3 regions of the Streptomyces yunnanensis genome follow, and region 1 is predicted to be linked to each of the others. Evidence: riboswitches for the same ligand, from Rfam matches in the RefSeq annotation. Region 1 holds a riboswitch; each other region holds the start of a gene.
The links. Region 1 has a riboswitch for magnesium ahead of MOV08_RS42215 (manganese transporter). Riboswitches for the same ligand answer to the same signal wherever they lie in the genome.

Region 2: another riboswitch for magnesium. It lies ahead of MOV08_RS32935 (NRAMP family divalent metal transporter); the one in region 1 lies ahead of MOV08_RS42215 (manganese transporter).
Region 3: another riboswitch for magnesium. It lies ahead of MOV08_RS06715 (NRAMP family divalent metal transporter); the one in region 1 lies ahead of MOV08_RS42215 (manganese transporter).

What each region holds. Positions count from the first base shown of each region.
Region 1 covers NZ_CP095749.1:9,581,224-9,585,361, forward strand. Annotated here, with positions in the region: gene MOV08_RS42210 (ABC transporter permease) at 1-1,044, opposite strand, end outside; M-box (ykoK) riboswitch at 1,533-1,706, shown strand; partial or broken gene MOV08_RS42215 (manganese transporter) at 2,010-2,240, shown strand; gene MOV08_RS42220 (hypothetical protein) at 2,452-2,664, shown strand; gene MOV08_RS42225 (winged helix-turn-helix domain-containing protein) at 2,759-3,436, shown strand; gene MOV08_RS42230 (sec-independent translocase) at 3,462-3,893, opposite strand; gene MOV08_RS42235 (CASTOR/POLLUX-related putative ion channel) at 4,022-4,138, opposite strand, start outside.
Region 2 covers NZ_CP095749.1:7,536,710-7,540,847, reverse strand. Annotated here, with positions in the region: gene MOV08_RS32945 (hypothetical protein) at 402-638, opposite strand; gene MOV08_RS32940 (lytic transglycosylase domain-containing protein) at 1,242-1,796, opposite strand; M-box (ykoK) riboswitch at 2,314-2,484, shown strand; gene MOV08_RS32935 (NRAMP family divalent metal transporter) at 2,787-4,138, shown strand, end outside.
Region 3 covers NZ_CP095749.1:1,542,645-1,546,782, reverse strand. Annotated here, with positions in the region: gene MOV08_RS06715 (NRAMP family divalent metal transporter) at 1-1,229, opposite strand, end outside; M-box (ykoK) riboswitch at 1,529-1,700, opposite strand; gene MOV08_RS06710 (DUF1345 domain-containing protein) at 1,854-2,633, shown strand; gene pls (epsilon-poly-L-lysine synthase Pls) at 3,086-4,138, shown strand, end outside.

The DNA of each region.
Region 1 (4,138 bases):
GACGGCGAACGCGATGTCGCCGGTACGCCGGTGGCGCGGGGAAACGGTCAGGGGCCGGTCGTCGATGCCGAAGATCCGCCCCGCCCGGGCCAGGCCGCGCCCGAGCGGGCGCAGCAGGCGTCCGAGCAGGTGGGGCCAGTGAGAGCGGCGCAGGAAGTCCAGGATGACGCTGCGCTGGATCTCGCTGGCCTCGGACTGCTCGTACTTGAACTTCTCGATCCAGGCGGTGAGCGGTCGCCAGAAGAAGAAGTTGACCCCGACGACCATCACGGTCATGGCCAAGATGGCCCAGCCGATTTTCCCGAGGTCGCCGTCGATGATGGCCGCGCCCGCGTAGGAGCCGATGCCGGGGAGCGCGAAGTTCTTGTTGCCGACGCTGATGGCCTCGGAGGCGACGAGGAAGAACCAGCCGCCGCCGAAGCTCATCATCCCGTTCCACACCAGCCCGATGGCCCCGGCCGGCAGCTCGACCTTCCAGAAGCGCATCCACCGCGTGAAGCGGAACGAGCGGGAAAGCTCGTCCAGTTCGCGGGGGAGCGAGGTCAGCGAGTGGTAGAACCCGAAGGTCATGTTCCACGCCTGCGAGGTGAAGATCGCGAAGATCGACGCACACTCCAGACCCACCATCGAGCCGGGGAACAGGGCGACGAACCCGGCCACCGCCACGGTGAGGAAGCCGAGCACCGGCACGGACTGGAGGATGTCCAGGGCCGGGATCAGGATCCGTTCCAGGCGCCTGCTGCGGGCTGCTGCCAGGGCGTAGACGAAGGTGAAGACGGTGGAGAGCGCGAGCGCGACGAACATCCGCAGCAGACTGCGCGCAGCGTAGTAGGGCAGTTGCCAGGGGTCGGTGTCGATCTTGGCGGACTGGCTGGTGGAGAAGCGGACGGTGGTGCCCTGGCCCACCCGCACGGTCATGTACAGCAGGACCAGCACCGCGGCCGCCACCGCGATGTCGACCCAGGTCATACGGGACATCCGGCCTGCCAGCCGCGACGGCAGCGACTTCCGCGAGACGGCCGGACTGGTCCGGAACGACGACATGACAGCAACCTCCGACCGCACGGTGGACATCGATGCTCTCGCACGGCGCCCCGGGCGGGCACGCCGGCGGCGCGAGTGAGGGAAATGCGCCCCGGTAGGGGGACGGGCCAGGCGGGCGCGCAACGCCCGCGCCACGTCGCGCGAGGCCGGCGCGGCGCTGCCGCCGGGCGGCACCGGGCGAGGGTCGGGAGGCGGGGCGGTCCTGGGCGTGATGGGGCGTCAGCGGTTGCCGGCGAGGCAGCGCGGACTGGGTGGGTCGTCGCCCATGGCTGCCTCCCTTCGGCGCCGGTTGCTCGGGCCCTGGGGCCCTGGGGCCCGTCCGTGAGGGAGGGGCCTGAACGCGAGAAGTGTGCCCGTTATTGCATCAATGTGCAAATATGGAAGGGGTGGTTGCGTGGTTTCCGTTGCGGTCTCCGGGACCCGGGCAAGGTTGCGCCAAGTAGTTGCGTCGATATGCAAGTAGAGTGCACACTCGTAGAGGTTTACGAAGGGCACCTCGTTCGGTGAGGCGTCTTCACGGACACAGGCCACTGACCCCACGACGTCGAGAGACGCCCAGGGTCAGGACAGGTCTCCCCGGCCTAAGGGGTGACCCCAAGTGGCTACCCCGCCAAGGGGGTTACGCCGTGGAGTGCCAAAGCTCTGACGAGTTGGGGTGAGCCGGCCGCATGCGGTCCGGTCCGCTCCTTGCCGGTCCGTCACGGCGCTCGGGCGCCCCAGCCGGGAGGAGGCGAGAGACATGGATGACCATTGCAGTAGTCCGGGCCACAGTCGGCCCCGTACCCACCTGTCCTCGTTGACCTCCGGTACGCGGTAACCACCTCCCCTGCGCGTCCGCGCATCACAGACCTCGTACGTCACCCGTGCGGCACCACGCCGCCTCGGGTTCTCGTGCTGCCCGCTCGCAGGGGGGATCGCTGCTGCGTGCCCCAATCCTCCCCCGGACGGGGGGCCGGGAGGCTGTCATGACCGACCTGACCACCACCAGCACCACCACCCCACCCGTTCCGGCACCCCGCACCGCCGTGCTCGACGACGCCCACGTCGGCGACATCCGTGGCGCGCTCGGCACCATCAAGCTGGACGACAACGCCCCACGAACGGGACTGTCCGCCAAACTCAAGACGCTGCTCGCGATCGTCGGCCCCGGCCTGATCGTCATGGTCGGCGACAACGACGCGGGCGCCGCACCTACCTGCTGGCCGCCATGATCCTCGTGATCGTCCGCATCGTGCAGCTCGCCGTCGCCCACTGACGTCCCCGGGCGGCGGTCACCTCACCGCCGCCGCCCGGGGCACCCTGCGGGCTCGCCGCCGCACCGGCCCGCGGCATTCCCGACCACACCCGTTCACCGCTGCCCGGCCGTGCCCACGGCTTCAGCACGCGTGGCCCCACGGAGGTGTCCCCATGTCCGTCCTCACCACCCTCGCCATCCGCCGCCCCGAGCACCGCGCGGCCCTCACAGCCGCGTTCGCCGTGCTGGCCCGAGCCTCCCGGCGGATCACCGACGGCGCCCTCGACAACACCGTCCTGCAGGGCCTCTCCGCCGAGGGGACGGCCCCTCGACGGGTACCGGCGCCCGGCGCCGACACCACCTGCGCGCCCACTGGCACACGATGACCGGCCCCGACGGCCGGCGCCACATCGAAGCAGTCTGGCGCCGGACGTCCTGACCCCGTCGACCCAGCGCCCTCGGCACAAAGGAGAAGCCAAGATGTCCTTCCCCACCAACCTGCTGCTCAACTCCGTCGAGAGGCTCGCCGCAGTCTCCCCGAACACCACCGGAGACGGTACCCGGCGCGGTGTCGCGCACGTGCAGTGCGACACCCCGGCCGCGCCACGCGTCCGGGCCCGGCTCGCCCAGGCGTTCACCGGTCCGGACATCCAGCTGACCGACCTGGCCGGCCGGAGCGGCACGGCCGACACGACTCATCTGGAGGCCGCCTTCGCCACCCACGGGCCGGTCACCGCCGCCCTGACCCAGCTCCTCTCGCTGGTGTGGCTGGAGCCCGCCGTCAGCAGCCTGCACTGGCACCTGGACCAACACGAGGCAGCCCACTGCGACCGCACCGACACGCCCCAGGCACCCGTCCACACCGTGCAGGACCTCGTGGTCGACCTGGGCTGCCGCTGTGTCTCCGTCGACGGACGGCGGATCCGGTTGACCGGTATGGAGTTCGAACTCCTCGCTCACTTCATCGCCCACCCGCAGCGGTTCTTCAGCCACGACCGGCTGATGGAACTCGTCTGGCAACAGTCCGCCCCATATGCCCGGCAGACCCTCGCCAGGCACGTCACCGCCCTGCGGCAGAAGCTCGGAACCCGCTACGGAGCCATCATCACCACGACGCCGGACGGCTACCTGTGCGACCCCACCGCACCGGCGCTCTGAACCCGGTGGGCGGCGCAGCGGGAGGCTACGTCGCGTCGATGTCCATGGGTGGGTGCCTGGGCGGTGTGCCTTGTGCGTCCTTCGTCAAGTTCACTCGGGGCGGCGCTGCTTCAGGTGCCGCGGTGGCATCCGCCGGGCGGCGGACCGCTTCCACGACCGCGGCCAACTCGGCCCTCGGGTCCAGGGCGTTGCGGATCTCCTCCAGAGGCAGGGCGTCGCCCTCCAGGAGATGCTTGCGCACGAATGTCTTCGGGTGGAGGTCTTCGAACTCGAAGTCCTTGAACTGCGGCCCCAGTTCGGAGCGGATCTCCTGCTTGGCACTGTCGGACGCCGCCCGCACCTTGCGCAGGAGATCCGCTGTCTTCTGGATGAACTCCGGCAGTTTGTCCGGGCCGAAGAGGGCTACGGCGACGACTGCGATCACGGCCAGTTTCACGAAGCTCAGATCGCCGAACATGCAGCACTCCCCGCATCCGTCGCCGTCCGGGCGCCCGACCGCCGTCGAACGTCCGCCCGCGCCAATATTTCGTCAGTTGCGCAACCAATGAAATCATGGCGCGGGCCCCGAAGGCTTCCAGGCCCGGTCTACGGCCGTGGCCGCCTCGGTGTCGCCTTGTTGTACGTGCCCCTCGGGCCGGGGACGTTCGCCGTCACCCGGCCGTCCTCGGCGAGCACCACGATGGTGTCGCCCTCGCCGAGTGA
Region 2 (4,138 bases), 2.0 Mb from region 1:
CACCACGCTCACCGAAGCGCACTGCGCACCCTGCACGGCCGTCTTCTCCACCCTCGTACACGCCAGCCAGCAGTAACCCGGCATCCACCCACCCCCCTTTAGCGGTGACCGTTCATGTCCTTACATGCGCGGACACGCGCGAAGGCCACGAACGCAAAGGTAGGGGCGGCGTGACGAGTCGAGATTCACACGACGTTCTTGAGGACGGACCAGGCAAGCTCGATTGGTCTAACCTGTCGTGACGCCTTCTCCGTGAACTCGCTGGAGAGTGCGCCGCTCCCTCTCACGTGGCCGGCGCGACTCGCTCGGAGTCGGGGCCACAAAGCCCCACCCTTGAGTTCGAATACGTACACCGCGGATTGCTCCTCGACCGGGCTGAGTCGTGGGTTGGCGAGAGGGTTTCAGGTGAGGATCTCGTGCACCGTCTGCAGGGTGATCGCGGGCTCCAACTGTGGAGGCGCTTCGGGATCGTGATCTTGCATGTCTGAGAGGCGGACGGACGCAAAGGTCGCCAGGGTGGCCTGGTCGTGGAGTGCATTGCCCTGGCGGGCGATCTCGCCCTGTTGCTCTCCCGGTTCGCTCATCGCTGCGCTGCGGATGGCTTCTTCGGTAGCTGAGGAGGCCGGTCGCCGTGCCATACGCCAAGCCCCTCATCTCCTCGCCGAAGGTGCCCCCGTCCTCACCTTTGCCGGTGCCAAGACGCTGCCTACCGGGCTCGCCGCCCGGCGCGGACGCTCTGCGCCAGGCCGTGCTCGCCGCACACTGAACCGTTCCGACACGAGGACATCGCCCACGATGCCGATCTGGATCTAGCCACCATCGATGAATGGACAGTCGGGACAGCCGTCGGCCCGCGCTCTGTGGCAGTGCATCACAGTAAGCGGCACGGACCGGGCGGTAGACGCCTCGGATGAAGCAGGAGAGCACTCGGCATCCGCTTCGTACGCCGCCTCCCGCGCACCGTTCAGGGTGCGGCGGGGCTCGGTACCGTCCGGGTCGCGCTGCTCGCATGGACGGCCCTCGGCCTGCCCCAGCCTGTGACCGGCTCATGGTCGAATGTGTGGTGCTGGTACCGGCCGTCGCGCTCTTCGCCGCAGTCGCCGTCCGGGTGCACCTACGCCACCATCCGGGGAAGCCGCAGGGCCGGCCACGGTCGCCGGAAGGCGTGGGCGACGCCTGGTTCACCTCTCTCGGCGTCATGCCCAATCCTGCTGTTTCGCTTGGCGCTAACTGTGTGGTCGTCAGTTGCCCGGAGGGCTGGGTGCCACGCTGATCTGCTTGGCATAGGTCTGGGTGTACTTCGGGATCAGTGCCTCGATCCGTTTGACGTAGTTCTGCGTCTCGGGGATCCGTGGGATGCCCTGGGCCTTGAGCACCGCGCCGGGGCCCGCGTTGTACGCGGCGAGGGCAAGCTGGGTGGGGTCGCCGGGGATGCCCTTGGCCTCCTTGAACAGGTGGCACATGTAGGCGCCCTGAGCCGGGATGGCGTCGGCTGGGTTCCACACGTCGGCCTTGCCATCACCGGTGTGGTCCTTGCCCCACTCCGCCCAGGTCGACGGGTGGAACTGGGCGATGCCCTGGGCTTGGCCAGAGTCTGCCTGCGGGTTCCAGTGGCTCTCCGCGTCGAGTTGCGCGGCCAACATCGGAACGCTCAGCTCCGGGCAGGCTTTGGTGGCCGACTGAACGGTCGCCAGATACTGAGGGGGAATAGTGGGCAGTGCAGGCGGCCGGGTCAGCCACCAGACGACGCCAAGGGCGGCGGCGATCACGAGTACGGCGCAGAGGGTCAGCCCCACCAGACATCCTCGGCGGCCGGAGCCTCTGGATCCTCTCGCCGCCGGAGAAGATCGGTACGTTGTGGCGGGCGCCGATACCACCCAGGAGGGACATGTCGACTGCTGGCCTTCTCCCCATACCCTGCCGCTGGCCGTCGCTCCGGCTTGCCGCTCTTGCATGTACCCAGTCTGTCCGATCGGCCATCCGGTGATCTGTCGATGACAAATGGGACGCATCAGGGCTCCACGTTAGTTGCAAGATCGCGCAACCGAGCGAGGTCTATGGGGATTGCCACACGGGGGAACTGCCCTCGGTCGCCCGCCGCGATACCGCCGCCAGCTGCACTGCAAGAGTTATCCCGGGCGCGATCTCCGAGGCCCTCGAAGGCTTGCCGGCACGGACCATCGACCCGATGCTGCACCACCCCCAGTCGGAACAGCACCGTGAGAGGTGCCGCACCGGGCAGCGGTGGTCAAGAATGAGTCAAGTAGTTGCGTCGATATGCAAGTGGCAGGCACACTCGTGGAGGTTTGAAACAAGGCACCTCGTTCGGTGAGGCGTCTGCACGGACACAGGCCACTGACCCCACGACGTCGAGAGACGCCCAGGTTCAGGACAGGTCTCCCCGACTTAAGGGGTGACCCCAAGTGGCTGCCCCCACAGGATTACGCCGTGCAGTGCCAAAGCTCTGACGAGTTGGGGTGAACCGGCCATGCGGGCCGGTCTGCTCTTTGCCGAGTCGATTGGCGCGATTGCGCGCCCCGGCCGGGAGGAGGCGAGAGACATGGATTGCGGTTGCAGTAGTCCGGGCCACAGTAGGCCCCGCCTCCGCCTGTTCTCGCCCTGTCCCGGCATGCGGTAACCACCTTCTGCGCGTACTCGCGTCCCTGTTCCAGCGCCCGGCACCCGTGCGGCTTGACGCCGTCCCGGGCCGCCGGCCTGCGCGTGCAGCGTGCGCGTTGCCCAGGCATGCCCAAAACCTCCCCCTTCGGGGGAACGGGAGGTCTGTCATGACCGAAACGACGCTCACCCACCCCACCGCTCCCGCACAGCGCAGCGCAGTCCTCGACGACGCGCACGTGGGCGACATCCGCGGTGCGCTCGGCACCATCAAGCACGACGACACCGGAGAGCGCCGGGGTCTGTCCGCGAAGTTCAAGACGCTGCTGGCGATCGTCGGCCCCGGCCTGATCGTGATGGTCGGTGACAACGACGCCGGCGCCTTCGCCACCTACGGCCAGGCCGGTCAGAACTACGGCACCCAGCTGCTGTGGACCCTGCTCCTGCTCATCCCCGTCCTGTACGTCAACCAGGAGATGGTGCTGCGTCTCGGCGCGGTGACCGGGGTGGGGCACGCGCGGCTGATCCTGGAGCGGTTCGGGAAGTTCTGGGGCGCGTTCTCCGTCATCGACCTGTTCCTGCTCAACGCGCTGACGCTGGTGACGGAGTTCATCGGCATCACCATGGCCGCGGACTATCTGGGCCTGCCGAAGGCCGCCTCGGTGATCCTGGCCGCCGCCATCATCATCGCCTCCGCGTTCACCGGCTCCTTCCGCCGTTTTGAGCGGATCGCCGTGGCCCTGTGCGCCGCCTCGCTGCTCCTGGTCCCGCTCTACTTCATGCTCCACCCCAAGACCTCGCAGATGGCGCACGACTTCGTGACCCCGGTCATCCCCGGCGGCAGCGGCGAGCTAGCGACCGTGATGCTGCTGATCATCGGGATCGTGGGCACCACGGTGGCGCCCTGGCAGTTGTTCTTTCAGCAGTCGTACGTGATCGACAAGCGCATCACCCCGCGCTTCATGAAGTACGAGAAGGCCGACCTGTGGATCGGCATCGCCATCGTCGTCATCGGTGCGGCCGCCCTGATGGGCCTGGTGGCGGCAGCGTTCGCCGGGACGAAGGGGTTCGGGAACTTCGACGACACCGCGGGCCTGATCACCGGCATCTCGGCCAAGGCCGGCAAGGTCGCCGGCGTCCTCTTCGCGATCGCCCTGCTGGATGCCTCGATCATCGGCGCGTTCGCGGTGTCGCTGTCCACCGCGTACGCGATCGGTGACGTGTTCGGGATGAAGCACTCCCTGCACCGGGGGGTCAAGGGCGCCAAGGGCTTCTACGCCGTCTACGCCGGCCTGGTCGCCGCCGCGGCCACCATCGTGCTGATCCCCGGCTCCCCGCTCGGTCTGCTCACCCAGGGGGTGCAGACCCTCGCCGGCGTCCTGCTGCCCTCCGCCTCCGTCTTCCTGCTGCTGCTCTGCAACGACAAGCAGGTCCTGGGACCGTGGGTGAACGGCCCGAAGACCAACGCCTTCACGGCGGCGGTCGTCGGTGTCCTGGTGTCGCTGTCGATCATCCTGACCGC
Region 3 (4,138 bases), 8.0 Mb from region 1:
GGCAGCAGCACCCCGGCCAGGGTCTGCACGCCCTCGGTGAGCAGGCCCAGCGGCGAGCCGGGAATCAGCACGATCGCGGCGGCCGCGGCGACCAGGCCCGCGTAGACGCCGTAGAACCCCTTGGCGCCGCCGACGCCGCGGTGCAGGGAGTGCCGGATGCCGAAGACGTCGCCGATGGCGTAGGCGGTGGACAGGGACACCGCGAACGCGCCGATGATCGAGGCGTCCAGCAGGGCGATGGCGAACAGCACCCCGGCGAGCTTGCCGGCGTGGGCGGCCAGGCCGTGCGCGATGCCGGCGGTGTCGGTGAAGGCGCCGGCGCCCGAGGTGCCGGCGAATGCGGCGGCTGCGCAGCCCATCAGGGCGGCGGCGCCGAGCACCACGATGGCGATGCCGATCCACAGGTCGGCCTTCTCGTAGCCCATGTAGCGCGGGGTGATGCGCTTGTCGATGACGTAGGACTGCTGGAAGAACAGCTGCCAGGGGGCGACGGTGGTGCCGACGATGCCGATGATCAGCAGCATCACGGCCGACAACTGGCCCGGCCCGCCGGGGAGGTGCGGGACGACGAAGTCGTGGGCCATCTGGCCGGTGGACGGGTGGACCATGAAGTAGAGCGGGACGAGCAGCAGCGACGCCGCGCACAGCGCGATGGCGATCCGCTCGAACCGGCGGAACGACCCGGTGAAGGCGGAGGCGATGATCACGGCGGCGGCCAGCAGCACCGCGCCGACCTTGGGCAGTCCCAGGTAGCCGGCGGCGAGGGTGATGCCGATGAACTCCGTCACCAGCGTCAGCGCGTTGAGCAGGAACAGGTCGATGACCGAGAACGCGCCCCAGAACTTCCCGAACCGCTCCAGGATGAGCCGGGCGTGCCCCACGCCGGTGACGGCGCCCAGACGCAGCACCATCTCCTGGTTGACGTAGAGGACCGGGACGAGCAGGAGCAGGGTCCACAGCAGGTGGGTGCCGTAGTTCTGGCCGGCCTGGCCGTAGGTGGTGAAGGCGCCGGCGTCGTTGTCGCCGACCATCACGATCAGGCCGGGGCCGACGATGGCCAGCAGCGTCTTGAGCTTGGCGGACAGGCCCCGGCGCGGGGCGGTGTCGTCGTGCCGGATGGTGCCGAGCGCGCCGCGGATGTCACCGGTGTGCGCGTCGTCGAGCACCGCGGTGGCGTGCGGGGCCGGGGTCGTGGCCGCGGCCGTGGAACGGATCGTGGTGTCGGTCATGGCAACCTCCCAAGTCCCCCGAGCGGGGGAGGTGTTGGGGGCGCGGGGCAGTCATCTCCCCTGCGCGGGCGCGCAGCACGGCGACCCGTGACGGCGGTGGGCCGTACGGGGGCGTGGGGCGGCGGGGAGGCCGCGCAGGGGAGGTGACTACCGCGTGCCGGAAGTGAGCGAGGGCAGACGGAAGGGGGGCCGATGATGGCCCGGACTACTGCATTCCATGTCTCTCGCCTCCTTCCGGTCGGGGCGCGTCGGGCGCGCCGTCGTCGATCCGGCAAGGAGCGGACCGGTCGCCGTCGACCGGTTCACCCCTACTCGTCAGAGCTTTGGCACGTCACGGCGTAGCCCTGTGTGCGGGCAGCCACTTGGGGTCACCCCTTGGGCCGGGGAGACCTGTCCTGATCCGGAGCGTCTCTCGACGGGTGGGATCAGTGGCCTGTGTCCGTGACGACGCCTCACCGAACGAGGTGCTCGCTTCGTCAAACCTCTAGGAGTCTAGACCCTGCCCACGGGGTACTTGCACAGGGACGCAAGTTCTTGACCGAGTCTTAACCCCGCGGCGGATCCGTCCCGGCGTCCGGGACGGGCTGCTGGACACCGCTGCGACCTCGGGTGAGCATGAGGCGCATGTCCGAGAACCCCGAGCCCGGCAAGGCGGGCGAAGCCGGTACCGAAGCCGAGCGGCTGGACCGCATCGAGGCGCTGCTGGCGCCTGCCGTGGCGGGGGTGGAGGAGGCCGGACGGCGGCTGCGGCCGGCCTGGCGGCGGGTCACCCGCGGTGAGCCCCGCTGGCCCTCGACGCTCGCGATGCTGGTGGCGGTGGCGCTCCAGTGGCGGCTGCCGGAGCGGCTGGCGATCCATCCGGAGTGGCTGCTGCCGGGGCTGGAGACCGCGCTGGTGCTGGTGCTGGTGGCGGCCGACCCGTACCGCATCGAGCGGGTCTCCCGGCTCTACCGGTGGGCGGGGCTGGTGCTGATCGCGATGATCAGCGCGGCCAACGGGTGGTCCGCGGTCCATCTGGTGATCGGCCTGGTGCGCGGCACCGAGGGCCAGGACGCCGGGGAGCTGCTGGCGACCGGCGGCGCCATCTGGGCCACCAACGTCATCGTCTTCGCGCTCTGGTACTGGGAGTGGGACCGCGGCGGCCCGGTCGCCCGGGTCCATGCCGTGCGCCGCTACCCCGACTTCCTCTTCCCGCAGATGGCGACGCCGGAGATGGCCCCGGAGCACTGGGAGCCGCAGTTCGCCGACTACCTGTACCTGTCCTTCACCAACGCCACCGCCTTCAGTCCGACCGACGTGATGCCGCTGACCCGCTGGGCGAAGCTGCTGATGCTGCTCCAGTCGGCGGTCTCGCTGCTGACGGTGGTGCTGGTGGTGGCCCGTGCGGTCAACATCCTCAAGTAGTCGGCCGCCGGGCCCGGTTGGGATGTCATCCGATGGGCGCCCCGAGGTGTAGAGGGGGCCTTTCGAGGGTATGGCGGCATCGTGACGGGACGGTGAGACGGGTCTGAGAACTTCATGAATACTTGTTCAATTGCGCAATCATTTGGCCAAGGCTTGACCGGTTGACCCGTAACCAATCGCTCACAAGGCTCTGACCTGCACTTTTGTCGCTTCGGGGCGGCGGTGCCGAAAACAATCTCCGGTCGGAGTCAATTCTTTCTCACGCCGTGGTCAGGCGCCGGGGCCGCTTTCCCGCTGCCGCCTGGCCAAGCGCGCATCGGCCGCATTCACAACACGTTCGAATGGTGGATCTGTGGGTCCCCAGCGAGAACCCATGCCTGGTCAGCGGCATCTCTAGTGGCGAATGTCCGAGGGTCTCCACCCACCGGCACCGACACAACAGAGGCATAACGATGTCGTCGCCCCTTCTCGAATCGTCCTTCGAGTCGTCAGAGCCACTGCCCGCACGGGCCGTTTACCGCACCGCCGGCACCCCGGCCCCGCGGACCCTGCTCGACGTGCTCGACGCCACCGCGGCCGCACACCCCCAGGCGATCGCCCTGGACACGGGCGCCGAGGTGATCACCTACCGCGACCTGTGCAGCGAGACCGAACGTCGTGCACGGCAGCTCAGGGACCTCGGAATCGGTCCCGGTGACCGGGTCGGAGTCCGCGTGCCCTCCGGAACCGCCGAGCTGTACCTGTCGATCCTCGCCGTCCTGCGCAGCGGAGCGGCGTACGTCCCGGTCGATGCCGACGACCCCGACGAGCGGGCCGCCACCGTCTTCCGGGAGGCCGCCGTCTGCGCCGTCCTCGGCCCGGCCGCCCCGCCGCCCGCCCTGGCCCGGCCCGCCGGGGCGCCACGTCCCCCGGGCCTCCAGGACGACGCCTGGATCATCTTCACATCGGGTTCGACCGGCGCGCCCAAGGGCGTCGCGGTCAGCCACCGCGCCGCCGCCGCCTTCGTCGACGCCGAGGCCGTCCTGTTCTGCCAGGACCGGCCGCTGGGCCCCGGCGACCGGGTACTGGCCGGACTGTCCGTCGCCTTCGACGCCTCCTGCGAGGAGATGTGGCTCGCCTGGCGGCACGGCGCCTGCCTGGTGCCCGCCCCCCGCTCGCTGGTCCGCGCCGGCCACGAACTCGGCCCGTGGCTGGTCGAGCGGGGCATCACCGTGGTCTCCACCGTGCCCACCCTCGCCGCGCTCTGGCCCGACGAGGCGATGCGCCGGGTCCGGCTGCTGATCGTCGGCGGCGAGGCGTGCCCCGCCGCGCTCGTCGACCGCTTCGCCGGATCCGGCCGCGAGATGTGGAACACCTACGGCCCGACCGAGACCACCGTCGTCGCCTGTGCCGCCCGCCTCCGGCCGGGCCAGCCGGTCCGCATCGGCCTGCCCCTGGAGGGCTGGCAGTTGGCCGTCGTGGACCGGGCCGGCCGGCCGGTGCCCTACGGCGCCGAGGGCGAGTTG